Regions from separate parts of the Undibacterium sp. RTI2.2 genome, predicted to be linked through region 2. Evidence: predicted binding sites of a transcription regulator. Region 2 holds the regulator's gene; each other region holds the start of a gene.

Region 1 (8,240 bases), on a different contig from region 2:
TGATTATGTTTGGGGCGTTTACCAGACTCACTGATTCTGGCTTGGGTTGTCCTGATTGGCCGGGTTGTTATGGCGAGGCTAACCCATTTCAGTCGCATAGTGCAATTCAGGCTGCCCAAACGGCAATGCCGCATGGCCCTGTAACGGTCACTAAAGCCTGGATCGAGATGATTCATCGCTACCTTGCGATGAGTGTGGGTGTCCTGATTTTGGCTCAGATGATTATCGCCTGGTGGCATCGTAAAAGTACAAAAAACTCGGTCTTTTTGCCTACGGTTTTATTACTGCTGGTTTGCGTGCAAGGTGCGTTTGGCGCCTGGACGGTGACACTTAAATTGCAGCCCATTATCGTGACCACACATTTGTTGTTGGCAATGGGCTTGCTCGCTATGCTGGCATACTTGCATGCACAACAAAGTCATGCCTTGCAAGCTGTATCGAGGGAGAGCAATGCCAGCGTGATTAATGCAAGTATGAGCCCAATCATATTGCCAGCAACTGTTGCATTGATTTTCGTTGTGATGCAAATTGCTTTGGGAGGATGGGTTAGTACTAACTACGCTGCACTAGCCTGTCAAGATTACCCTTCGTGTAATGGACAGATAATACCTGATATGGATTTTAACCACGGATTCTCTCTGTGGCGCAAATTAGGTCAAACCATGGCAGGTGATTATTTACCGTTTCAGGCACTGGTTGCTGTACATTGGGTGCATAGGAATTTTGCTCTGCTGGTCATTGCGGTCGTTGCTTGGGTTGGATATAAAGCCAGTAAAACCAAGGGCTTGTCGTCCTTGGGCAAAAAGATATTGCTGGTGATTACCATACAATTTTTGAGTGGTGTATCTACAGTCTACTTTTCCTGGCCGCTTTTTATTGCGGTTTTGCATAACGGTGGAGCTGCGCTGCTGTTGCTATTGCTGACCATGTTAAACTACCGCGCCAGGCATTTGAAAAACGTCTAAGTTATATGTGCCTGAAATCGGCCTGACATCGTGTATGTCCCCTCTCTTTAGTTCAATATGACGTCACTTAGTATTCCCTCTAACCGATACGCCCAGTACTGGGCTTTGACCAAGCCTCGTGTGACGCAATTGGCCGTTTTTTGTGCGGTGATTGGTATGTTTTTGGCGACGCCTGATCTGCCTGACTGGCGCTTGGTGGTCGCTGCTACGATCGGTATCTGGTTGTTGGCTGGTGCTGCATTCGCCATTAATTGTCTGGTTGAACGTGAGATAGATTCTCGCATGGCGCGTACCGCTCGCCGCGCATCGGCACAGGGTGAAATCGGGCCGATGCAGATTTTGATTTTTTCTGGCGTGATTGGCGGTCTTGGTATGTGGGTTTTGTACGCGCTGGTAAATCCGCTGACGATGTGGCTCACCTTCATCACCTTTGTCGGTTATGCCGTGATTTATACGATTATTCTGAAGCCAGCCACGCCACAAAACATCGTGATTGGCGGATTATCCGGTGCGATGCCGCCGGCGCTAGGCTGGGCCGCGATTGCTAACGATGTTCCTATGCAGGCATGGCTGCTGGTATTGATTATCTTTGTCTGGACGCCACCACATTTCTGGGCTTTGGCGATGTACCGTCGCGATGATTACGCCAAATCAGGTTTGCCGATGTTGCCGATTACGCATGGTTTAGAATTTACTCGTTTCCATATCTGGCTTTATACGATTGCTTTATTCGCTACCACGATGTTGCCTTACGCGGTGCATATGAGTGGTCTTATCTATCTTGCCAGCGCAGTGATTTTGGGTGCCATTTTCTTATGGTACGCATGGCGTATTTATCGTCACTATGACGATGCCTTAGCACGTAAAACTTTTACCTTTTCGATTGTATATTTATCGCTGCTATTTGCAGCCTTATTGGTCGATCACTACATAAAATTATGACTACTATGCTGCGTTTAATCGGAATTATATTGGTGTTGTGTTTGTCTGCTTGCGATAAACCAGCACCCCAATTTATGAACACTGATCTGACGGGATTAGACTACGCCAAAGATTTTGCGCTAACAGATCACAATGGCAAAGCCCGCACCTTGGCCGACTTTAAAGGTAAAGCAGTAGCAATATTTTTTGGTTATACCCAGTGCCCCGATGTTTGTCCTACGACAATGGCAGAGATGGCTACGGTCATGAAGCAGCTTGGAAGTTCGTCCGATAAGGTTCAGGTCTTGTTTGTTACTATCGACCCTGAACGTGACACGCAAGCCTTGCTTGCCGCTTATGTTCCTAACTTTGATTCCCGGTTTTTAGGTTTGTATGGCGATGCTGCTGCGACTGCCAAAGTAGCAAAAGAATTTAAAGTGTTCTATCAAAAAGCACCAGGTTCGACGCCAAGTTCTTACACCATGGATCACACTGCTGGTACGTATGTGTTTGACCCTGAGGGACGGATTCGTTTATTTGTACGTAACGGGCAAAGCACCGATGCTATTGTTCATGATTTGAAAATATTACTTCAATAGGACTTACGCAAAACTGCCCTAGCTGCGTAAGTCCTGTTAATAAAAAAGGCGCTCAGTTCAGAACTGAGCGCCTTTTTTTCTATGCCTTCTGTGCCGTTAGCTAGTTAAGCAAAGCTCGCTAAAGCGCCTTTCATTTTCTTCAATGCTGCACTTTCAATCTGGCGAATACGTTCTGCTGATACGCCGTATTCGCTAGCCAATTCATGCAAAGTTGCGCCTGAGCCGTCATCGTTTTTTAACCAACGAGATTCAACGATATGGCGTGAACGTGCATCTAGTTTGGATAATGCTGTTTCCAAGCCTTCGCTTTGCAGACGATCCCGCTGACGTGACTCTAGTACACGAGTCGGCTCTTCAGATTCTGTTTTCAGGTAGGCGATAGGCGCAAATTTATCATCTTCGTCATCGGTTGGCGCATCTAAAGCAATGTCGCGACCTGACAGGCGCATTTCCATCTCGATGACTTCTTCACGCTTCACGTCCAGAATTTTTGCCAGAGCGTCTACCTGTTTTGGCGACATCGAATCCAAACCCTCTTTATGGCTGCGCAGATTAAAAAACAGTTTGCGCTGTGCTTTAGTCGTCGCTACTTTGACTAAGCGCCAGTTTTTCAGGATGTATTCATGCATTTCTGCCTTGATCCAATGCATCGCGTACGACACCAGACGGACACCTTGATCTGGATCGAAGCGTTTAACGGCTTTCATCAAGCCGATATTGCCTTCCTGGATTAAGTCTGCATGTGGTAAACCATAACCTAAGTAGCCGCGAGCGATGGACACTACCAGACGCAAGTGCGACATAACCAGTTGCTGGGCAGCACTCAGGTCATTATTTTGTGTGAGACGTTTGGCGAGATCAATTTCTTGCTCATGCGTCAGCATAGGCAGACGGTTGACTGCCGAGATATAGGCGTCGATATTGCCCAGCGTGCCAGTAAAACCGAGTGCAAGCGCTGTGCTATCCGAAGTTGGCATCACAGATGTCGATGATTGATTCATTCTTCCTCCTTATTGCCGTCTATTTAGCGTGACTTTTGGGCTAAATCAGACATTTCAAGCCCTTATATTAGCACTCTCTTGGATTGAGTGCTAATACTCCAAATTTATATGCTTAAGCTAATTGATCGCTATTGAGTTTTGATTGCTTGTACGAAATAGCTATATTAATTTAGAGCAGGGAAACTTAGAAAAGTTGCAGCAGTTTTGCTTAAGTCTTGTTGAATTAAGGTTTAGCTAGCGCGTGCGAGTTGTCGGCGTACCGATAGAAAAGCACCAAATAGCCCGAGCACCACACTAGTCGCTAACAAGGCGAGGCTAGCCAACAATCCTAGCGGCACCAGGTGGAATTCCGATGCATAGAGTTTGGCGAATTCTGCAATTGCCTGATTCAGCGGACGCAGAGACACCGCAATCAGTGCCAATGCGGCGCAGCCAGCGAGCAATCCCAGTAGCGCGCCTGTGTAGTAATAGGGCCGGTGAATAAAGCTATTGGTCGCGCCAAGCAGACGGGCTATTGCAATTTCAGCCTGATGGGAGATCACTTGCAGACGCGTAGCGTTAAAAATCACCACGATCACCACCACGCTCAATGTAACCGCCAAAAATAGTAAGGATAATTGTAAAACTTGCACTAAAGCTGCCAGCCGTTTTACCCAAGCTGAATCAACTTGAACCACATCAACTCCTGGCAGACTTTTTAACTGCACTGTCAGAAACTCTACCCGGTTGGCATCTGAGTTGGATAGTGATAACACATAGGCGTCTGGTAGAGGATTTCCGCCCAGAGTCGATAAGACCTCTGCCAGGCTGGAGGTTTCTTCCATTGCCGCTAATGCTTTGTCCTTGGTCACAAAAGTGAGTTTGGCACTGACATTGGCATCTTTCAGTAGTTTTTTGATTGGCAAAGCTAATGCTATCGCGTCGGCGCGTGGTGTGTCTGGTGTCAAAAATACACTGATCTCTGGCTCAATCGAGAGCTGGGTTGAAATCGGGCGAATATTTTCGATCAGCGTTAATCCGGCAATCGGCAACGCCAAGGCAATCGCGACCACTAGAACGTTAAATAAGAAATTGCCAGGGCTGGCGCGTAGATGAGCCAACGCACTTTTTAAGCCAAACAAATGCTGACGAAACCAGACGGTCATATAATTTTTTCCTGTTGCTTCAGACTTGAGGTGTTTCTTGAGATTGGATCAATTTATGCCGCCATATAGGATGATTGCCAGGAGTCGCACAGTTGCCCATGATTTAAATAAATCACGCGGCTGGCCTGATCTAAAAACTGTTCATCATGGCTAGAGATAATACAAGTCACGCCGGCACTCTGGAAGGCTTTGAGCGCGTTGATGACTTTGTTTGCATTCTCTCTGTCCAGAAAAGCGGTAGGTTCATCTGCCAGAATGATTTGCGGGCGATTGACAATCGCACGGGCGATAGCAACCCGTTGTTGCTCGCCGCCTGACAAGGCCAGGGGCATAGCATCCGCTTTATCCGCCAAGCCTACTTTTTCTAGCGCAGTGCGGGCACGGGTTTCTGCCTCGCTGGCAGAAGCGCTGACGACGATCAGCGGCAACATGACATTTGCCAGCACGCTACGGTCTAACAGCAAGCCTTTGTCCTGCAAAATCAGACCCAGTTTGCGGCGTAGATAAGGAATGCTGCCTGACTTTAACTTGCCAATGTCTTGTCCATTCACGCTAACGGTGCCGCTGCTAGGGCGCTCAATACCCGCAATCATTTTTAATAAAGTTGATTTGCCAGCGCCTGAAGGGCCAGCCAAAAAAATCAATTCACCGGGTTTGATGGTGAGCGATATATTGCGCAAAGCGACGGCGTCGCGTGAATATTCTTTAGAAACTTGCTGAAACTCTATCATCGGCAACATCCTTGATCTGGCTAAATAAATCAATGCAAATCAATGCAAATTGGTGAAATTAATTGAGCAGAGCATCCACAAATTCCTGAGCATTAAACGGTTGCAAGTCTTCAATCTGTTCGCCCACGCCGATGAAATAAACCGGTACCGGACGGGTTTTGGCAATCGCTGCTAATACGCCACCTTTGGCGGTACCATCGAGCTTGGTAATCACTAAGCCTGTCAGTGTGAGTGCATCATCAAATGCTTTTACCTGAGTTAAGGCATTTTGCCCGGTATTGCCGTCAATGATCAATAAGACTTCTTGCGGTGCGCCATCCATGCCTTTGCCGATGACGCGCTTGATTTTTTTCAGCTCTTCCATCAAGTGCAACTGGGTCGGCAAACGACCTGCTGTATCCACCATCACAACGTCTATCCCTTTGGCACGGGCGGATGCGACTGCATCGAAGGCGACGGCCGCCGGGTCGCCAGATTCTTGCGAAATCACAGTGACGTTGTTGCGTTCGCCCCAAATCGTCAGTTGCTCACGTGCCGCTGCACGGAAGGTGTCACCCGCTGCGAGTAATACGGACTGTTGATTTTTCTGCAGATGTTTTGCCAGTTTGCCGATCGTAGTCGTTTTACCCGCGCCGTTGACGCCGCTAATCATCATCACCAAGGGTTGATGACGACCTAGCTCTAAAGGTTTTTGCAGTGGTGTCAGCAAGTCTAAAAGCAAGGTCTTGAGGGCGAGTCTGACTTGCTCGGCCTCGGTTAATTTTTCTTCCTTGACCTTTTTCTTCAAACCATCCAACAAAAATTGCGTTGCTTCTACGCCGGCGTCGGAGGTCAGTAGTGCGGTTTCTAACTCTTCATATAAGTCATCGTCGATCTTTGCGCCAACAAATAGTGTGGTCAGGTTGGACGATGTTTTCGACAGTCCTGCTTTTAAACGGCTGATCCAGGAGCGTTTTTCAGCGACAGCTTCTGTGGCTTGATCGCTGCTGGCCAAAGATTCTGGCACAGTTGATGACGCGATTGATGACGCGATTGATGAGGCTGCTTCCGCGCTGGGTAGCGCTACTGTGGTTGGCAGCGAAGCAGGTTCTTCTTTGGGTTTTTTCTTGAAAAAGCTAAACATCGAGGTTTTAATAGGGCAGAAGACGAACAGGTTAGAATGCAGCCATTCTAACAGAGCCCTATTGCCAGATTGACGAGCCTTGTGTTGTGCGGCGCTAATTTGTTGTCGATTAGCTGGTCTTGGGCAATTTTGTGCGAGTTGTGCTTAGCTTGTCTTATTTAGTTAAGCCTTAGCGCTAAATAAGCTTAGTTTTTTGGTGTCGTAACGCTCTTCGCGGTGCGTCATATGGCTTGCATTTCATTAGTAGAATAAATACTCATCGCTAGTATATTTAAGTTGTCCATATAATTACTGGACAATAGAGCTATTTCTCATAAAAAAATGGGGAGTATATTGATTTTCCTAGTATTTTTATATTTAGCATTTTTGTGTAGGTTTTGTAATTCATGAATAAAATTGATTTCTTTTTCAAGCAGCTTAAAGCTGCGCAACCTGACTCTCGTGCATGAAAGCTAAACCTAAAAAACCGACCACGCCCGCTGGTCCCAAGCGCGTTCCGCATCAGGTACGTATTATTGGCGGCCAGTGGAAGCGGACTTTGTTACCCGTGATTGATGCCGAAGGTTTGCGCCCGACTCCTGATCGTGTCAGAGAAACTATTTTCAATTGGCTGGGACATTTGCTAGACGGCAGATGGCCAACCGTGCGCTGTCTTGATTTGTTTGCTGGCAGCGGCGCGCTGGGTTTTGAAGCCGCCAGTCGCGGTGCAGTAGCGGTCACGATGGTGGAATACCACACGCCCGCTTTTAAGCAGCTAGAGCAAGTCCAGCAAAAGCTGGGCGCGCAGCAAATTGCCTTAGTTCGTGGCGATGCCTTGACGGTGGTGCAGTCGCTGGTAGCGCGCCAGCAACAATTTGATTTGATTTTTCTCGACCCGCCTTTTGCGCAAGGATTTTTAACCAAGATCGTGCCGCTGTGCGCTAAGTTGTTGGCGGCTGGCGGCTTGTTATATGTCGAAGCAGAAGCGGCCTTGCCAGAAGATCCTGCCGATCCGGCGTATCCAGAATGGTTGATTGATTGGAAACTGATTCGTGCAGATCAGGCAGGGAGTGTGTATTTCCACATACTGCAACGCAACATCTTGACACATGACATGCCCGAAATTCAGGCATAATGCCTTCTCAAATTGGTGCATAGACACAAAATCAGGGAGTAAAGATGGTCACAGCCGTATATCCAGGAACCTTTGATCCGCTCACGCGAGGTCACGAAGATCTGGTGCGTCGCGCCTCCGGTTTGTTTGAGACGCTGGTTGTTGGCGTTGCTGACAGCAAAAACAAAAAGCCTTTTTTCTCGCTGGATGAGCGTCTGCTGATCGCCAACGAAGTGCTGGGGCATTACCCAAATGTCCGGGTGGAAAGCTTTTCTGGCTTACTCAAAGATTTTGTCCGCAAGAACGACGCCCGGGTGATTGTGCGTGGCTTGCGGGCTGTGTCTGATTTTGAATATGAATTTCAAATGGCCGGTATGAATCGCTATTTGTTGCCGGATGTTGAAACCCTGTTTTTGACGCCATCAGACCAATACCAGTTTATCTCCGGCACCATCGTGCGCGAGATCGCTATGCTGGGCGGGGATGTGTCGAAATTTGTATTCCCATCGGTAGATAAATGGCTGCAAACTAAAGTACTTGAGCAGGCGGAAAAAGCGGCACAAATTGAACTGGCAGAATTAGCCGAGTTAGCCAAAAAAACTTCAGTGTAATCGCAAGATGCTGCAAGTCTTTGCAGCAGGAGATAGTAAAAGTATGGCCTT
Region 2 (8,240 bases):
ATGACCGCAATGACAAATTGCGGACGCGACAAGACACTGCTTAAGCGAAAAATCGAGGAGGGCGCTCTGGACCGTTGGTAATAAATCCAACGTGGGAGATGGTTTGAAAAGCGATACGTTCAGATGCGGCTGCATTGACTTGCGGTTTGATCGCATCACTCAGAATCACAGCACCGACACAGCAAGCGGCGCAGGCACTACATTTATGTTTGACCGATAGATTGGTATCGCCACTGTGGTGGCTATGGCTATTGTTGCTGGCTGTATTACTCACAGTATTACTTAATGCATTGTTCACCTGATCGCTTAGCATATCGTGATGCATTTCATCATGCATAACTTGCTGATCTGATGGACTTGCGTGTTGTTGCATTGGGTGTGATGGGTTCATATGATGCTGACTGCCGCACATCAGCATAGACGCCGCCGCCAAACCTTGCAGCGGGATCGCAATCATCAATATCCATAATAAGAATAGTCTGACGGGCTTTTTCATATGGCGACGATTATAGCGGGAAAATACGCTAGCGGACATCGCGCCAGTGTTGATGCGATTCCATTTGGTTTCTGTTTTGATCTCAGTCCGCTGCACAATTGCCTATGGGTTATTAATATACTGTCATATGTATATATAGAGTGTCCATATAAAGTCTGGACGATAAGAGATATTTTATAAAAAATAGGGGGAGTATATTTTTTTACGTAAGAATGTAGTGCTGGATGATTTTGCCGTATGTCGGTTAATTCAGATGGACGTCACGTTTTCTAATCGGTCTTTATATCGATCCTTGGTTCACACGTTTAGACAAAGCCTCGGCACTCTCTTTACGTTCGCTGTATCGATCCACCAGATACGGTGCGACATCGCGGGTCAGCAGCGTGAACTTCATCAACTCTTCCATCACATCCACCACACGGTCGTAATACGCTGATGGCTTCATCCGTCCCGCATCATCGAATTCTAAAAATGCTTTGGCGACTGATGATTGATTGGGTATCGTCAGCATACGCATCCAGCGACCCAAAATGCGCAACTGATTGACAGCATTGAACGATTGCGATCCGCCGGAAACTTCCATGACTGCCAGCGTTTTACCCTGTGTCGGACGCACAGCGCCGATTGACAGAGGAATCCAGTCTATCTGCGCTTTCATAATCCCGGTCATCGCGCCATGGCGTTCTGGCGAGCACCAGACCATGCCTTCCGCCCACAAAGATAAATCACGTAACTCTTTGACCTTGGGATGATCCTCTGGCGCGCCGTCCGGTAAAGGCAAGCCTTGTGGATCGAATACGCGTACCTCACCACCCATCGCTTCTAACAAACGAGCCGCCTCCAGCGTTAGTAATTTGCTATACGAGCGCTCGCGTAGCGAACCATACAACAGTAAAAAACGCGGCGCATGTGTGGCAGGCGCTGCGGGTCTTAACTGTGTATTGTCAGGTACTGTAAATAAGTCCTGATCCAGATTAGGCAGATCATTTAGCTTGGACACGGCGAGCCTCGTTATCAATCAATTCGATCACTTTTTCGCCATCTTCTTTGACGAATTCACCCAGTTGCGGTGACGGTAAAATATCTAACACCAGTTCGGACGGTCTGCATAGCTTAGCTCCCATTGGCGTGACGACAATCGGGCGGTTGATCAGGATGGGATGGGTCAACATAAAGTTGATTAGCTCATCGTCAGTCCATTTGCTGTCGTCCAATTTGAGCTCTTCGTACGGCGTCCCTTTTTGTCGTAGCAAGTCACGTACCGGGATGCCCATGGCCGCAATTAACTCCAGCAATTTATCGTGACTTGGCGGCGTGATCAGGTATTCAATGACTTCTGGCTCGATGCCGGTATTGCGTATTAAGGCCAGCGTATTGCGCGAGGTGCCGCATTTGGGATTGTGATAAATCGTGATCGTCATGGAAGTCCGCCTAGGTAATTAAGTGATTAAGTAATTAAGTAATAGTTAGCTTAAAAAATATTGCGAGTAGCCGGAATGATTTAAGCAAAATCGTTGGGCGCAAGCTTGCTTGCTATGCTTTTACTTCTGACAGCGGTGCTGGATAAAGCCAGCAAAATAGCAGCGTTGCAGCGGCCGCCCCCAGCAACTGAGCAGCGATAAAGCCCGGCGTATCTGCCGGTCTGATTCCTGCAAAGGTATTGCTCGCGGCACGCGCCAGGGTCACTGCCGGATTGGCAAACGAGGTCGAGGAGGTGAACCAATACGCTGCTGTGATGTAAGCGGCAACGGCAAATGGCGTTGTATTAGGCTTGCTGCGCGAGCAGCCGATGATGGTGGCAATCAAACCAAAGGTCGCAACAAACTCACTCCACCACTGGCCAGCGCCAGTTCGTACATGTGTTGATGCAAAAAATAATGGATCATCAAACATGTAATGTGCAGCTGCCACACCCGCAAATGCCCCCACAATTTGAACGGCGATATAAGCTAACAATTCTGATGAGGGCAAATTTTTTTGCCATGCTTCGGATAGGCTGACTACCGGATTAAAATGCGCACCCGATACCGCGCCAAACATCAAAATCAAGGCAACTAAACCAGCCCCGGTCGCTATCGCATTCGCCAGCAGAGCGATTGCAACATTACCAGCGGACAAGCGTTCGGCCATGATGCCAGAGCCGATCACAATCGCGAGCAAAAACGCCGTACCCAGACCTTCGGCGACCAGACGTCGGGATAAGTTCGCTTTGATCCGATTATTAGCGGAGATTTGGGTCATAGGTTTGCAGTACTGCCGCGATTATTCTCTCGCTCGGTGACTTGCTGATCCATCGGTGCGCAGGTCGCATTTGGAGAGCAAGGATTTCCGCCACAGCAGTTTTCCGTCAAAAAGCTGATCAGATCATTCATCACCGTAAAATTGGCGGCGTAAATCATAAATCGCCCATCTTGTTGCACCGTGATCAAACCGGCATGCATCAGCTCTTTTAGATGAAAGGATAAAGACGATGGCGCAATGCCAAGGAGTTCGCTGATTTTGCTGGCGATGACGCCGCTGGGGCCACTTTGGACTAGCAAGCGGAAGATCGCCAGGCGGGAATCTTGGGCAATCGCGGCGAGGGCGCTAACAGCTTGTTTCGTTTCCATATTTAATTCCCCTTGTTTTAACCCAGATTTTCCATTAGACCGCTACCACTTCGCAAAAAACGCAGACGGCGTGTAGTCTTCAGAGGGATAACACCACCGCGATTTGAGTGGGAGCGCTACAGCGACAATTGCACCTTTGGCGAACTGCCTGGCGTTGTTGCCCCTCCTGGCAAGATGCAGCTTGCGTCGTCGTCGCGTCTAGCCAGTCAGTCCGCCAAAGACACACTTGTCGCTGTTCCAATGGAAAATCTGGGTTTAATTTTCTATTTAATTTCGATAATTCTATATTAATTGAAATATCAAAGTAAACAGATATTATGAAGATGCAGCGAGGGAAAATTTGAGAATTGCATTAAAAGCACCAAATAATAAGCGTCTTGCTTCATTGCAAGCGAATATGGGTTTATATTTCTATGTCATTGATTACAACGCTCGCATAGAATACAAACATGCAACTCGATATTCGCGCACAAACATTACTTAAAGCTCTGGTAGAACGCTACATCGCTGATGGTCAGCCGGTGGGTTCGCGGGCGCTCTCAAAAATTTCTGGATTGGAGTTGTCTCCTGCCACCATTCGTAATGTGATGGCAGATCTGGAAGAAATGGGCTTTGTCGCCAGCCCGCATACGTCGGCGGGACGGATTCCGACCCCGCGCGGGTACCGCGTGTTTGTGGACAAACTACTGACCGTGCAGGAATTTGATGGCACTGCGCTGGAGTCGCGTATGCAAGCGAGCGTGTTTTCTAATTCCCCACAAAAAATTATTTCTAACGCGGCTCAGGTGTTGTCGTCGCTATCGCAATTTGCAGGTGTAGTCATGACCCCGCGGCATGAATCAACATTCCAGCAAGTCGAGTTTTTACGCTTATCTGAAAAGCGGATTTTGCTGGTCGTGGTCGCGCCCAATGGCGAAGTGCATAACCGCTTGCTGCTGACCGATGTTGATTACAACTCCTCGCAATTGGTGCAGGCCGCGAATTATCTGAATCAAAATTTTGGTGGATTGAGTTTTGAAGACGCTCGCTTACGTATCAACACTGAATTACGCCAATTGCAAAACGATATGACGCGCCTGATGCAAGCGGCGGTCGAAGCGGGCAGTGATGCGATGTCAGATCAGTCGGACGAGGTGGTGATTTCGGGCGAGCGCAATTTGCTCAATGTGCAGGACTTGTCGAATAATATGACTTCTTTGCGTAAGTTATTTGATATGTTCGAGCAAAAAACCGGACTGATGCAATTGCTGGACGTGTCTAGTAAAGCGACCGGGGTACAAATTTTTATCGGAGGCGAATCGCAACTCGTACCGATGGATGAAATGAGTATTGTCACTGCGCCTTATGGCGTGAACGGTAAAATTGTCGGCACGCTTGGGGTGATAGGGCCAACTCGTATGGCTTATGAACGTGTTATTCCTATTGTTGATATCACTGCAAAGCTACTCTCAAATGCGCTAAGTCAATAGCCGATATCCAGTATCCAAATTCCAAATAATGAGGTTGTTATGAACAACAAAAATATCTCTGTTTTAATTGTTGACGACAATGATATGACTCGTGAGGTTTTACGGGTAGTACTGCGCAGCGAGGGTTATAACGTCGTTGGCGATGCTTCTGATGGTGGGTCGGGTTTGGAAATGGCGATCAAACTCAATCCGCAAATTATTCTATTGGATGTAGTTATGCCTAAAATCGGCGGCTTAGAAATATTGCCAAAAATGAAGGAAGCATTGCCAAATGCGATGATTTTGATGGTGACTGCGAATAAAGATCAAGCCACGGTGACGGAGGCTGTTAAAGCCGGTATTCACGGCTATATCGTAAAACCTTTTAATTCACAGCGAGTGATTGATGCAGTGGCAGGGGTAGTAGAAAAAATTCGTAAGCAAAATGCTAGCAGCGAAAATACCAGTAGCGACGTTTGAGTACGAATTTGATCAGTAAATATCAGTAGAAGCTGATACTTGTGTTCTCATTTTTTATGATTTGCGATTTCTGTGTTCGCAATTTTGTTTGGTGCAATGACCATACATCGCTAGCGAATGTTCAGCAATAGTAAAGCCACGCTCCAGTGCAACGGCATGTTGTTGCTTCTCAATTTGCTCGTCATAGAACTCTTCTACCAAACCGCAGTCCAAACAGACCAAATGGTCGTGATGCGAACCTTCGTTTAGTTCAAAGATGGCTTTGCCGGTTTCAAAATGATTACGATTTAACAATCCGGCTTGTTCGAACTGGGTTAAAACCCGATATACCGTCGCTAAACCGACATCCATATTTTCATTCAGCAGAATTTTATAAACATCTTCCGCTGTCAGATGGCGAACTGGGCTACTTTGGAAAATTTCTAAAATTTTCAGCCTTGGCAAAGTCGCTTTCAGGCCGCTGGATTTGAGATTGGGAGTGGTATTCGTCATGTTTTCGGTCAAAAAGAGTGTATCTGCTTTATGATATCGGGTTTAGAGCTTAACTCAAAGCGAATCTCAGCATAATCCCGGCGTAATTTCAGGGTGGTTTTTTGGGGTTTTAATCGACGTATATCAAGCTTGCATCAGTGAGTGATTTCATTATGCTGCTTTATTCTAAGATTCTTTCGCGCTGTATTTGTGTTCTTTGTGTAGGCTCTCACTTAAGTTGCCACCTAAGTTACTACCCAAGTAACGCCAAAGTTAAACGTAATAAATTAGTAAGTAAGATTGATATAAGCTGTTTGAATTAATTATTTTTTGCAAACTGTACACCGTTGCACATCACATTGAGGTTATTTATGCGATTGTTGTTTTCTGAAGTATCCCGAGGTACCGCGCAAGGTTTGACTGCTCTCGCTTTGGCGTTTGGTGTAGTTGGTGTCTCTGGCTGCGCTATGCTCAATCCTATGGTGGATACACCGCCAGTGACCAAGCTCCCTAGTTCCACTGACTCCGCAGTGACGGATGCTGGTAACAAAGACGGCGCCAAACTCAATTCTGCTGATGGCGCACAAAAAACGACGCCAACAGGCGTATCCAAATTTTTAGGTTACATCTCGCCTTACCGGATTACGATTCAGCAAGGTAACTTTGTCTCGCAAGAAATGGTATCGCAACTTAAAGAAGGCATGACCCGTGAGCAAGTCCGGTTTTTGCTGGGTACGGCATTATTGACCGATATGTTCCACGAAGACCGCTGGGACTACCCGTTCCGTTTATTAAAGCCGAACGGCGAATTACTCACCAGCCGCGTGGCGGTATTTTTTAAGAACAATACTGTGCAACGTTTTGAGGGTGGTAATTTGCCCAACGAAAAAGACTACTTAGCCAATATTACGACTTCTGCAATTGGTGTGAGAGCTGAATCTTCTATCCTGACGACGGATAAAGATAAGAAAAAATAATCAAGGTATTCCGATGACAGTATTAAAAATCGCCGTGACCGGTGCATCTGGTCGCATGGGTAAAATGTTGATCGAGACCATCACTGCGGCAGATGATGTTGCACTGGTCGGCGCACTGGATTTGCCTGGATCGCCTGCTTTGGGGGCTGATGCCGGTGCCAGTTTAGGCAAGCCAGTTGGCGTTTTAATTGAGTCTGATTTGTCGACGGCTTTGGCAGATGCTGATTGTCTGATCGACTTTACCCGTACTGAAGGCACCTTAACGCATCTGGCTTACTGCGCGGAACATGGCATTAAAATGGTTATTGGTACGACGGGTTTTGATGATGAAGGTAAAGCAGCGATTGCCGCTGCAGCGCAAAAAACGGCGATTGTATTTGCGCCGAACATGAGTGTCGGCGTGAATGTGACGTTGAAGTTGTTAGAAATGGCAGCCAAGAATTTTGCGCAGGGCTACGATATAGAAATTATCGAAGCGCACCACCGTCATAAAGTTGATGCGCCCTCCGGTACCGCATTAAAAATGGGCGAAGTCATCGCAAGTACACTAGGTCGTGATTTGAACGAAGTCGGCGTGTTCGCACGAGAAGGTGTCACCGGCGAACGTGACCCTTCTTCGATCGGCTTTGCCACCATTCGTGGCGGCGATATTGTCGGCGACCATACAGTGATGTTCGCAGGGATTGGTGAGCGGGTAGAAATCAGCCATAAATCGTCTAGCAGGATTAATTATGCCCACGGCAGTTTGCGCGCAGCACGGTTTTTGGCGGATAAGAAAACTGGTTTGTACGATATGTTTGATGTGCTGGGTTTGAATTCAGTAGCTTAGTAGGAGTTACGCAAAACCGCGCCAGCCGCGTTGCAGCGACTAGCCGTATTAAAGTACTGTCTTCGTCGCGATGCGTTTCCGGGACAATTTTGCGTAAGTTCTATTTTGGAAACACAGAGACTATTTAATTTATTAACCGACGATCTTTTTAACGAGTCCTATGATTTTTGATTACTGGTCCCAAGTTGATGAAATAAGCCACGCAGTAGCTTATTTTTTGATGGCGATGTCCCTCGTCAGCTGGTTCATTATTTTTTATAAAACCTGGTCGTTTTGGCGCGTTCGCAAAACCGCGCCAGTTGTTGAGTCTTTTTGGAAAGCGCCAAATATCAATGATGCGCTTAGCCTGATCAGTCATGCTGATAGCGAAGACATTTATGCTTCTCTGGCGAGAAGAAGTATGGCGGCTGCGGACCTAAAACTCTCTACAGAACCAGCACGCGCTAGCGCAGGACTTAATACTAATTCTGCTACAAGCGACATTCTTACCCGGGTTTTGCGGCAAGAATTAAACCGTGTTACGGTCAAACTGGAATCTGGCTTAAGTATTTTGGCCTCCATCGGAGCGACTGCACCTTTTGTCGGTTTGCTCGGCACGGTGTGGGGTATTTTTCATGCGCTGACGACGATTGCAAATAATGGTGCCGTGCAGATCGCGCAAGTAGCTGGTCCGGTCGGCGAGGCATTAATCATGACGGCATTAGGTTTGATGGTGGCGATTCCTGCGGTATTGGCCTATAACGCTTTTAACCGTATGAACCGTATTACCATGGCAGAGCTAGATGCTTTTGCGCATGATCTGCATGCACACCTTAGTCCGCGCGGATAAGAGCGTAACTCGGCTAACGTCAGCAATAAACTAACCACAAGCTTGCCAACGTAGTAAATAAAAATCTCAACGCATTATGGCCTTCGGTAAATTCAATCAGG
Region 3 (8,240 bases), on a different contig from region 2:
AACAAAGTACGATAATTACCAAACACATTGGTTTCTAATAAATCAAGATAGGCAGCCGCCGAAAAGGCGCGCCAGCCACCTCCGATCAAACCATCAATCGCCGCTACCGTGATTTCAGAAATAGCAAAGGTCAGGCGCTGTCGTAATGTATCGGGAGATGAAAGTAGCTTGGACCACGCAGCAGAATCAAAACCCGCTTCTGAGTTCTGATAAGTAGCGGCATTAAACCCCTTAGCTACCAGCCAATCAAACCGGGCAGTCGATGCAGGCAAGGCGAATTGTGCATCCAGCCAGCCAGAATAACCAAGTAGCTGTACCTGCGCTATTTGCGCTCTGTTCGCACCCATCGACGCCTGCACTAAAAAGCGCGCAGCCTGGGCGGCAGTAATGCCGACGGGTGGTGTGACCGGCGGCGTTACTGGAGGAGTAACAGGCGGAGTGACGGGCCCAGAACTCGTGCCAGCAGATGTTGCGACAGCATCTGAGCCACCGCCACCGCAAGCGCTTAGTGATAAGGCTGATAATGCTGACAATCCTGCAAGTACGCCATTAGCAAGAGTCGTACTAGATAAATTTATCCTGGCTTTATTATTATCGTCTGTTGACTGAGGAGGGTTGTTTGATGCGATCGGCGCGGATGTATCCGCCAAACTCGTGTTCTCTGACATGTACTGCCTCCGTTGCGATGGGCTGTTTTCTAAACGTTCTATTAGTTTCGATCTTGTTTTCACACATTGAAACAATAGATAACTTGAACCTAATTGCCTATTCGCACTTTGTAAGTAGATGTCACACCGTTTTTAGTAACTGCTAGACAAGCGCAAATGCACTCTCATCGGTGATTGCTTGATTATGTTAAGAAGAAATAACAAATATGCGATAAAACTCGTCAAGCCTGCTTACGGAAGTCTTCATTTGTTACAAATTAGCAGGAACGTTTTTGGGTCAGATCAGCACGAAGGCAAGTCCGTAAGTCACGTAGTATCAACTTTCTTAATATCATCAGCAAAGATTCCTAAACTAGCTCAAAATAAGCGTCGGTTCATCAACGACGTAGCCAGCCTTTTGTACTTGGCAGCGTGCCTTTTATCTGTCGCCTCCGTACAACTCCCCCGATATCAACCTAATGGAGAAGCAAGCCATGACCTCTCTCAATATCAATAACAAAGAACATACTCTCGATGCCGATCCCAGTACGCCGGTGTTGTGGGCCTTACGCGATTCGTTGGGTCTGACTGGTACCAAGTTTGGCTGCGGTCAGGCTTTGTGCGGCGCCTGCACCGTGCATATCAACGGGCAAGCTACGCGTTCTTGCGTCACGCCGATTTCTGCCGTGGCAGGACAAAAGATCACGACGATCGAAGCCATGTCCGGCGACAAAGTTGGCAAGGTAGTGCAAGACGCCTGGGTCAAGCACGACGTAGCGCAGTGTGGCTACTGCCAAAGCGGACAGATCATGAGCGCGACGGCGCTTCTGAAGTCGAATAAAAAACCGAGCGATGCCGATATTGATGCCGCAATGGCGGGCAATATCTGCCGTTGCGGAACCTATGTCCGTATCCGCGCTGCAATCCATGATGCAGCCACCCACCTTGCCTGAACCAGGAGACGATCATGCATTTTGATATCAGTAATGAATTACCAAAACAATTGCAAGCTATGTTCGAGCAAGAGTCCGGCGCAAACAATGCGATCAGCGCACACGCTGATCTGCCACGTCGCCGCTTTTTAAAAGTTGCCACGATCAGTGGTTTTGCTCTCGGCGTCTATCCGCTCATCGGCAACGCACAAAACAGCCAAGATCCGGCTGCAGCGAAAGCCAGCGGACTGAAAGCAATCGAACAACCAGCGGCGTTTGTCCGGATTGATAAAGATGGTACGACTACGATCACCATCAATCGGCTCGATTTTGAACAAGGTGTGCAGACTGGTTTACCGCTGATACTGGCAGAAGAGCTGGATGCCGACTGGAGCAAAGTCAAGAGTGTGCATGGCGATAGCAACCCCGCTTATGTTGATCCTGTGTTTGGGATTCATTTAACGGGCGGCTCCAGTTCGATCAAAAATTCTTACACACAGTACCGCGAACTAGGCGCGCGGACACGCGCCATGCTGGTCGCTGCAGCAGCGAAGCAATGGAATGTAGATGCCAGCAGTTTAAAAACACAAAACGGCATCGTGATCGGTCCGGGCGGTAAAAAGCTAAGTTACGGTGAACTGGCAGAAGCAGCAATGAGCCAGCCTGTACCAGAAAATGTGACGCTCAAAGATCCGAAGAATTTTCGCCTGATCGGTAAACCTACAGGTCGCCTCGATGCCAGAGCGAAGTCGACCGGTTCGCAACAATACGGGATCGACACCCATCTGCCCGGCATGTTGACAGCGGTGGTTGCCCGTCCTCCAGTATTCGGCGCCAAAATTGCCAGTGTTGACGATACCGCCGCCAAAGCAATGCGCGGCGTGAAGGCCGTTATCCGCATCCCGGTTGATCGCGGCGGCGAAGGTATTGCCGTGATTGCCGATGGCTACTGGTCTGCCAAGCAAGCCCGTGACGCGCTCAAAATCCAATGGGATAACTCAGCTGTTGAAAAAGCAGATAGTGCGCAATTATTGGTGAGCTACAAAGAGCTGTCGAAACAAACTGGTAAGCTGAAATTTAACGACGATATTTCAAGTATGGCGGCAGCGCCTATGAAGATCGATGCTGAATTCGTCTTCCCATTTTTAGCACACACGCCGATGGAGCCACTCAATTGCACCGTCGCGATCAATTGTGATAAAGCGGAACTATGGGTAGGAACACAAATGCCAGGCATAGACGGTCTTGCAGCGTCAAAAGTCTTGGGAATCCCACCGCAAAACCTCAAGGTCAATGTACAAATGGCAGGTGGTGGATTTGGTCGCCGCGCCGTGCCAACCAGCGATTTTGTGGCGGAAGCATGCACAGTTGCCAAAGCCGCCAAGACCGCAGGATTGACCGCGCCGGTTCGCACGTTGTGGAGTCGTGAAGATGATGTCAAAGGCGGTTACTACCGGCCTATGCATGTGCATCGGGCACAAATCGGTTTTGATGCCAAGGGTAAAATCGCCGGTTGGGATCATGTGGTCGTAGGACAATCGATTCTGGCAGGCACACCGTTTGAAGCCATGATGGTCAAAGACGGGATTGACTCCACCGCACTGGAAGGGATGAAAGAGCCATACGAAATTCCTATGCGTCTGTCAGTACATCATCCCAAAGTCAATGTGCCGGTATTGTGGTGGCGCAGCGTCGGCTCTACTCATACCGCTTTCGTGATGGAGACCTTGCTCGACGAGATTGCAACAATGACCAAGCAAGATCCGGTCGCTTATCGTTTAAGCCTGATCGGCGATCAGCATCCGCGTCATAAAGCCGCCTTACAATTAGCCGTCGCTCAGTCGGGCTATGGTAAAAAAACCTTAGCCAAAGGCCATGCCTGGGGCGTTGCCGTGCATGAATCCTTCCAGACGGTCGTGGCCTATGTCGTAGAAGCCTCGGTTAAAGATGGCACACCAACACTACATAGCGTCACAGCAGGCATCCATTGCAATCTTGCCGTTAATCCTAAGAGTATCGAAGCTCAGGTCCAAGGCGGTGCATTGATGGGTTTATCGATGTGCTTGCCGGGTGCGGCGATCACTCTAAAAGATGGCGTGGTGGAACAAAGTAATTTCGGTGATTATGTCGTACCACGAATTACAGAAATGCCAAAAGTCAGCGTCCATATCGTACCAAGTGCAGATGCGCCGACCGGTATGGGGGAACCTGGATTGCCTCCGCTGGCGCCGGCTTTTGCAAATGCGATTGCTAAAGCGACTGGCAAACGCTTACGCGAATTGCCGTTTAAATTAGCGTAATCATCCTGCGGTAATCACAGCATAAATATAATCGGGGTAGCGTAATCGAATAGATTCGCTATCCCGATTTTTTTCATCGTTGTCGATTTTCTTTTTGCACCATGTAGAGTCGCGCTAAACGGATATTTTTGATGACTTTTTGATTCCAAATCAAAATTAAAAGAAAATTCAACATAACTTCATCATCGATAAGCATCTGATTATTAAAGTATTTTTAATATTTCACCTCAATCAGCCTTGAAATAGGTGTCTTCCGCCCATATAATTAGCACTCGTCGGGAGAGAGTGCTAACAATCTCTGGCCTGTACTTATTTTTGTAGCAACTATTATTTAAATATCATCTTTGTCCGTGAGACACCGGCAACGTTGCAGAGCATCGCAGCACAGTGTCTTACATTATTTTGTAAAACCATTGCTATTTTTAGCTAATCACAAGGAGTTTGTATGAACCTTCGTCCCCTGCACGACCGCATTATCGTCAAGCGTCTGGATCAAGAAACAAAAACAGCATCTGGCATCGTATTGCCTGACGCGGCGGCTGAAAAACCAGATCAAGGTGAAGTTTTGGCGGTTGGTAACGGCAAACAACTCGACGACGGCAAAGTACGTCCATTAGAAGTCAAAGTGGGCGACCGCGTCCTGTTTGGCAAATATTCTGGTCAAGCAGTTAAAGTTGACGGCAATGAAGTTCTGGTAATGCGCGAAGAAGACGTTTTCGCAGTCGTTCAGAAGTAATTCATTTTTTGTGATTCAGTCTGTTATTTACGATGTAATGCAGGCTGAAAACAATATTCCATTCAAGATTCTGGAGATTTAACATGGCAGCTAAACAAGTAATTTTCGGCGATGATGCACGCGCTAAGATCGTCAATGGCGTTAACATCCTCGCTAACGCAGTTAAAGTAACACTGGGCCCTAAAGGTCGTAACGTTGTCCTGGAACGCTCTTTCGGCGCACCTACAGTGACTAAAGATGGTGTTTCAGTCGCTAAAGAAATCGAACTCAAAGACAGATTAGAAAACATGGGCGCGCAGCTCGTGAAAGAAGTTGCTTCACGCACTTCTGACAACGCTGGTGACGGTACAACAACAGCAACTGTATTGGCACAAGCGATTGTTCGCGAAGGTTTCAAATACGTCGCTGCTGGTTTCAACCCAACTGATCTGAAGCGCGGTATCGACAAAGCGGTTACAGCCATCGTTGCTGAAATCAAAGTGTTGTCCAAGCCAACTACAACCAACAAAGAAATCGCTCAAGTTGGTTCGATCTCTGCTAACTCCGATGCAAACATCGGCGACATCATTGCAAAAGCAATGGACAAAGTCGGCAAAGAAGGCGTGATCACTGTTGAAGATGGCAAATCTTTGGACAATGAGCTGGACATCGTTGAAGGTATGCAGTTTGACCGTGGCTACCTGTCACCGTACTTCATCAACAACCCAGAAAAACAATCCGTGATTCTGGAAAATCCGTTCATCCTGTTGTTCGACAAAAAAATCTCGAACATCCGCGATCTGCTCCCGATCTTGGAACAAGTCGCTAAATCCGGTCGTCCATTGCTGATCATCGCAGAAGACGTCGATGGCGAAGCATTGGCCACTCTGGTTGTCAACAACATCCGTGGCATCCTGAAAACTGCTGCAGTTAAAGCGCCAGGTTTTGGTGATCGTCGTAAAGCGATGTTGGAAGATATTGCTATCCTGACTGGCGGCCAAGTGATTGCCGAAGAAGTTGGTCTGACATTAGAAAAAGCGACTTTGGCTGATCTGGGTCAAGCTAAACGTATCGAAATCGGCAAAGAAAACACCACCGTGATTGATGGTGCTGGTCAAGCTGTTGGTATCGAAGCACGTGTAAAACAAATCCGCGCGCAAATCGAAGAAGCAACTTCTGACTACGACCGTGAAAAACTGCAAGAACGCGTTGCCAAGTTGGCAGGCGGCGTTGCTGTGATCAAGGTTGGCGCTGCAACTGAAGTTGAAATGAAAGAGAAAAAAGCCCGCGTTGAAGATGCTCTGCACGCGACTCGCGCAGCGGTAGAAGAAGGCGTTGTTCCTGGCGGTGGTGTTGCTCTGTTGCGCGCACGTCAAGCTGCTGGCGTCATCAAAGGTGACAATCCAGATCAAGAAGCCGGTATCAAACTGGTGTTGAAAGCGATCGAAGCGCCATTGCGTGAAATCGTTGCTAACGCCGGTGGCGAGCCAAGCGTTGTTGTCAACGCCATCATCAACGGCACAGGTAACTTCGGTTTCAACGCTGCTAACGATACTTATGGCGACATGATTGAAATGGGTATTCTGGATCCAGCAAAAGTAACACGCTCTGCTTTGCAAAATGCAGCGTCTGTTGCTGGCCTGATCTTGACAACTGATGCTTTGGTTGCCGAATTACCAGATGACAAATCTGGCGGCATGGGCGGCGGCATGGGCGGTATGGGCGGCATGGGTGGTATGGACGGCATGATGTAATTCCGCAAGGAATAACATCGCTGAACGTGGCGTGCAATACGCCACATCAGTTAAGCAAAAGCTAAGCAAAAAAGCTTCACAGTGAAAACTGTGGAGCTTTTTTTATTTTGTAAGATTAACTGTGTACAGAGTTGGAGGATGGTACGAAGCCATACAACAGCAACCTAATAATAAATATACTCATAGTAGGTATATTTAAATTGTCCATATAATCATTGGACAATAAGCATATTTTTTATAAATTAATGGGGAGTATATTTATTTTAGGATATTCCATACCGTGCCAGGCAAATCGAAAGAGGATAAAACTATTTAGGCAAAACAACCCATCTATGTAAATACAACGTCAATCTGTTGAAAATAAATAATGTTCTTAGAGCAATATTCTTAACAGAGAAATTTATACTTGTACAACGTAAGATTTCTCTAATGCATTCTCATCCGTGTTCAGATGTAGGGCTTAAGCAAAGTTGCTAACCGAGTGACGCAAAAGCAGTTTGCTACAAGTCCTGACATTATTTCAATACCGACTTAAAAGACCATAAAGCCATCATGAAATTACTGTCAGCACATCTACCCGCTATTAGTTACTTTCTATTCGCAGGTTTTTTAATTGCTACCGCTTTACGCACCCACAACGACACTACGATTGCGATTGTTTGTAGCTCTGTTCTCATGTTTGCAATATGTTGGGCCAATGCCATCCATTTGCTTGGTGGCAAAGCAGCACTCAAGTTTGTCGCGATTGCCCTAAGTTTTGGCTGGTTTGCCGAGCAAATGGGGGCATCACATGGCTGGTTTTTTGGTAGCTACACCTACACCGAGGTGCTGGGCTGGCGCTTAGGTGATGTGCCGATGGTGATCCCGCTAATGTGGTTTGCGCTAACCTACTCTTGCTATGTGATCAGCAACCTGATTGTCTGGCGTACACCGCTGGACACTTCCTCCGCTTCCGGCAATATATTGTTCATGTCGTTTTTAGCAGCGATGCTGGTGACTGCATTTGATCTGGGCGCAGACCCGTATATGGTATTCGTACTCAAAGCCTGGATCATGACCAAAACTGATGGCTGGTGGTTTGGCGAAACCATTCAGGGATTTTTTGGCTGGGTCTTTGTATCGTCGATGATTTTACTGACCTTCCGCCTGTCCACCCGGGATGCGATTAAAAAACCCGGTGTGGCGTTTAGCAAACAAGAGGCACTGTTGCCGATGGGTTTATACGCCAGTGGGATGATCTTCCAGTTATTGCTAGGCTACCCTGTAGAAATCCGTAGCATGACCGTGTTTGTAATGGGCATACCTTTGCTGTGCGCCTTTGCTGGCTGGTGGCAATGGACGATAGAACCAGTGCCGCCGTCGGAAAGTAAAGTCAGCGATGAAGAATTAGACCAAGCCCAATATCAGGCTGACCCCTTAGCAGACAATACCATTGCCGCGATTCTCGGCCCTTGGGATGTGGCCACAGAAATCGATTTTTTGCGGGTACATGCCATGCACTGGCAAAAAATTGGCATCATCAATCAACAATTTGAGCAATGGCAATCCAACGCCGCCATCTATCACTGGACACCTGCCAACCCAGCCACGCCTGCCGATATCAGCGCCAACTTACAAAGCTATCTGCACGAAGGGCGTGCGCTACCACCATGGGCAGATCTGGCGCAAATACATCGTGCCGAGACCTTGTTTATCGACTACGGCATGTTGTCGTGCTCTTTGCTTTTTTGCTCTAGCCTACCGCAATGCTATGTCATACCCGACCTGTCGGCGGTGTTGCATATCGCAGGACAATTAGAGAAACACACTGAGTACCGGGTACGCTCCACTGCGGCGATGATCTTCCCTGTCATGTTGGCGGGTGGGTTGACCAAACCAGACGGCAGCGGCGT

The links. The regulator HrcA, encoded in region 2, represses chaperone genes, less so after heat shock. The targets are predictions, from matches to a motif close to TTAGCACTCNNNNNNNNNGAGTGCTAA.
Region 1: rpoH (RNA polymerase sigma factor RpoH) is a predicted target of HrcA. The motif match lies at 3,554-3,580, and genes of this name have one in related genera.
Region 3: groES (co-chaperone GroES) is a predicted target of HrcA. The motif match lies at 4,145-4,171, and genes of this name have one in related genera.

What each region holds. Positions count from the first base shown of each region.
Region 1 covers NZ_JASJXN010000033.1:24,205-32,444, forward strand. The annotation lists gene QN395_RS16100 (COX15/CtaA family protein) at 1-965, shown strand, start outside; gene cyoE (heme o synthase) at 1,023-1,907, shown strand; gene QN395_RS16110 (SCO family protein) at 1,913-2,485, shown strand; gene rpoH (RNA polymerase sigma factor RpoH) at 2,590-3,486, opposite strand; gene QN395_RS16120 (cell division protein FtsX) at 3,717-4,631, opposite strand; gene QN395_RS16125 (cell division ATP-binding protein FtsE) at 4,685-5,362, opposite strand; gene ftsY (signal recognition particle-docking protein FtsY) at 5,421-6,485, opposite strand; gene rsmD (16S rRNA (guanine(966)-N(2))-methyltransferase RsmD) at 6,931-7,599, shown strand; gene coaD (pantetheine-phosphate adenylyltransferase) at 7,644-8,189, shown strand; gene QN395_RS16145 (YfhL family 4Fe-4S dicluster ferredoxin) at 8,233-8,240, shown strand, end outside.
Region 2 covers NZ_JASJXN010000012.1:31,074-39,313, reverse strand. The annotation lists gene QN395_RS08580 (hypothetical protein) at 41-592, opposite strand; gene arsH (arsenical resistance protein ArsH) at 777-1,511, opposite strand; gene arsC (arsenate reductase (glutaredoxin)) at 1,480-1,917, opposite strand; gene QN395_RS08565 (MIP/aquaporin family protein) at 2,030-2,737, opposite strand; gene QN395_RS08560 (metalloregulator ArsR/SmtB family transcription factor) at 2,734-3,105, opposite strand; gene hrcA (heat-inducible transcriptional repressor HrcA) at 3,555-4,574, shown strand; gene QN395_RS08550 (response regulator) at 4,614-5,033, shown strand; gene fur (ferric iron uptake transcriptional regulator) at 5,088-5,525, opposite strand; gene QN395_RS08540 (outer membrane protein assembly factor BamE) at 5,876-6,481, shown strand; gene dapB (4-hydroxy-tetrahydrodipicolinate reductase) at 6,495-7,310, shown strand; gene QN395_RS08530 (MotA/TolQ/ExbB proton channel family protein) at 7,471-8,139, shown strand; gene QN395_RS08525 (biopolymer transporter ExbD) at 8,216-8,240, shown strand, end outside.
Region 3 covers NZ_JASJXN010000015.1:49,704-57,943, reverse strand. The annotation lists gene QN395_RS10150 (DUF1800 domain-containing protein) at 1-668, opposite strand, end outside; gene QN395_RS10145 ((2Fe-2S)-binding protein) at 1,142-1,600, shown strand; gene QN395_RS10140 (xanthine dehydrogenase family protein molybdopterin-binding subunit) at 1,615-3,879, shown strand; gene groES (co-chaperone GroES) at 4,325-4,615, shown strand; gene groL (chaperonin GroEL) at 4,699-6,348, shown strand; gene QN395_RS10125 (carotenoid biosynthesis protein) at 6,901-8,240, shown strand, end outside.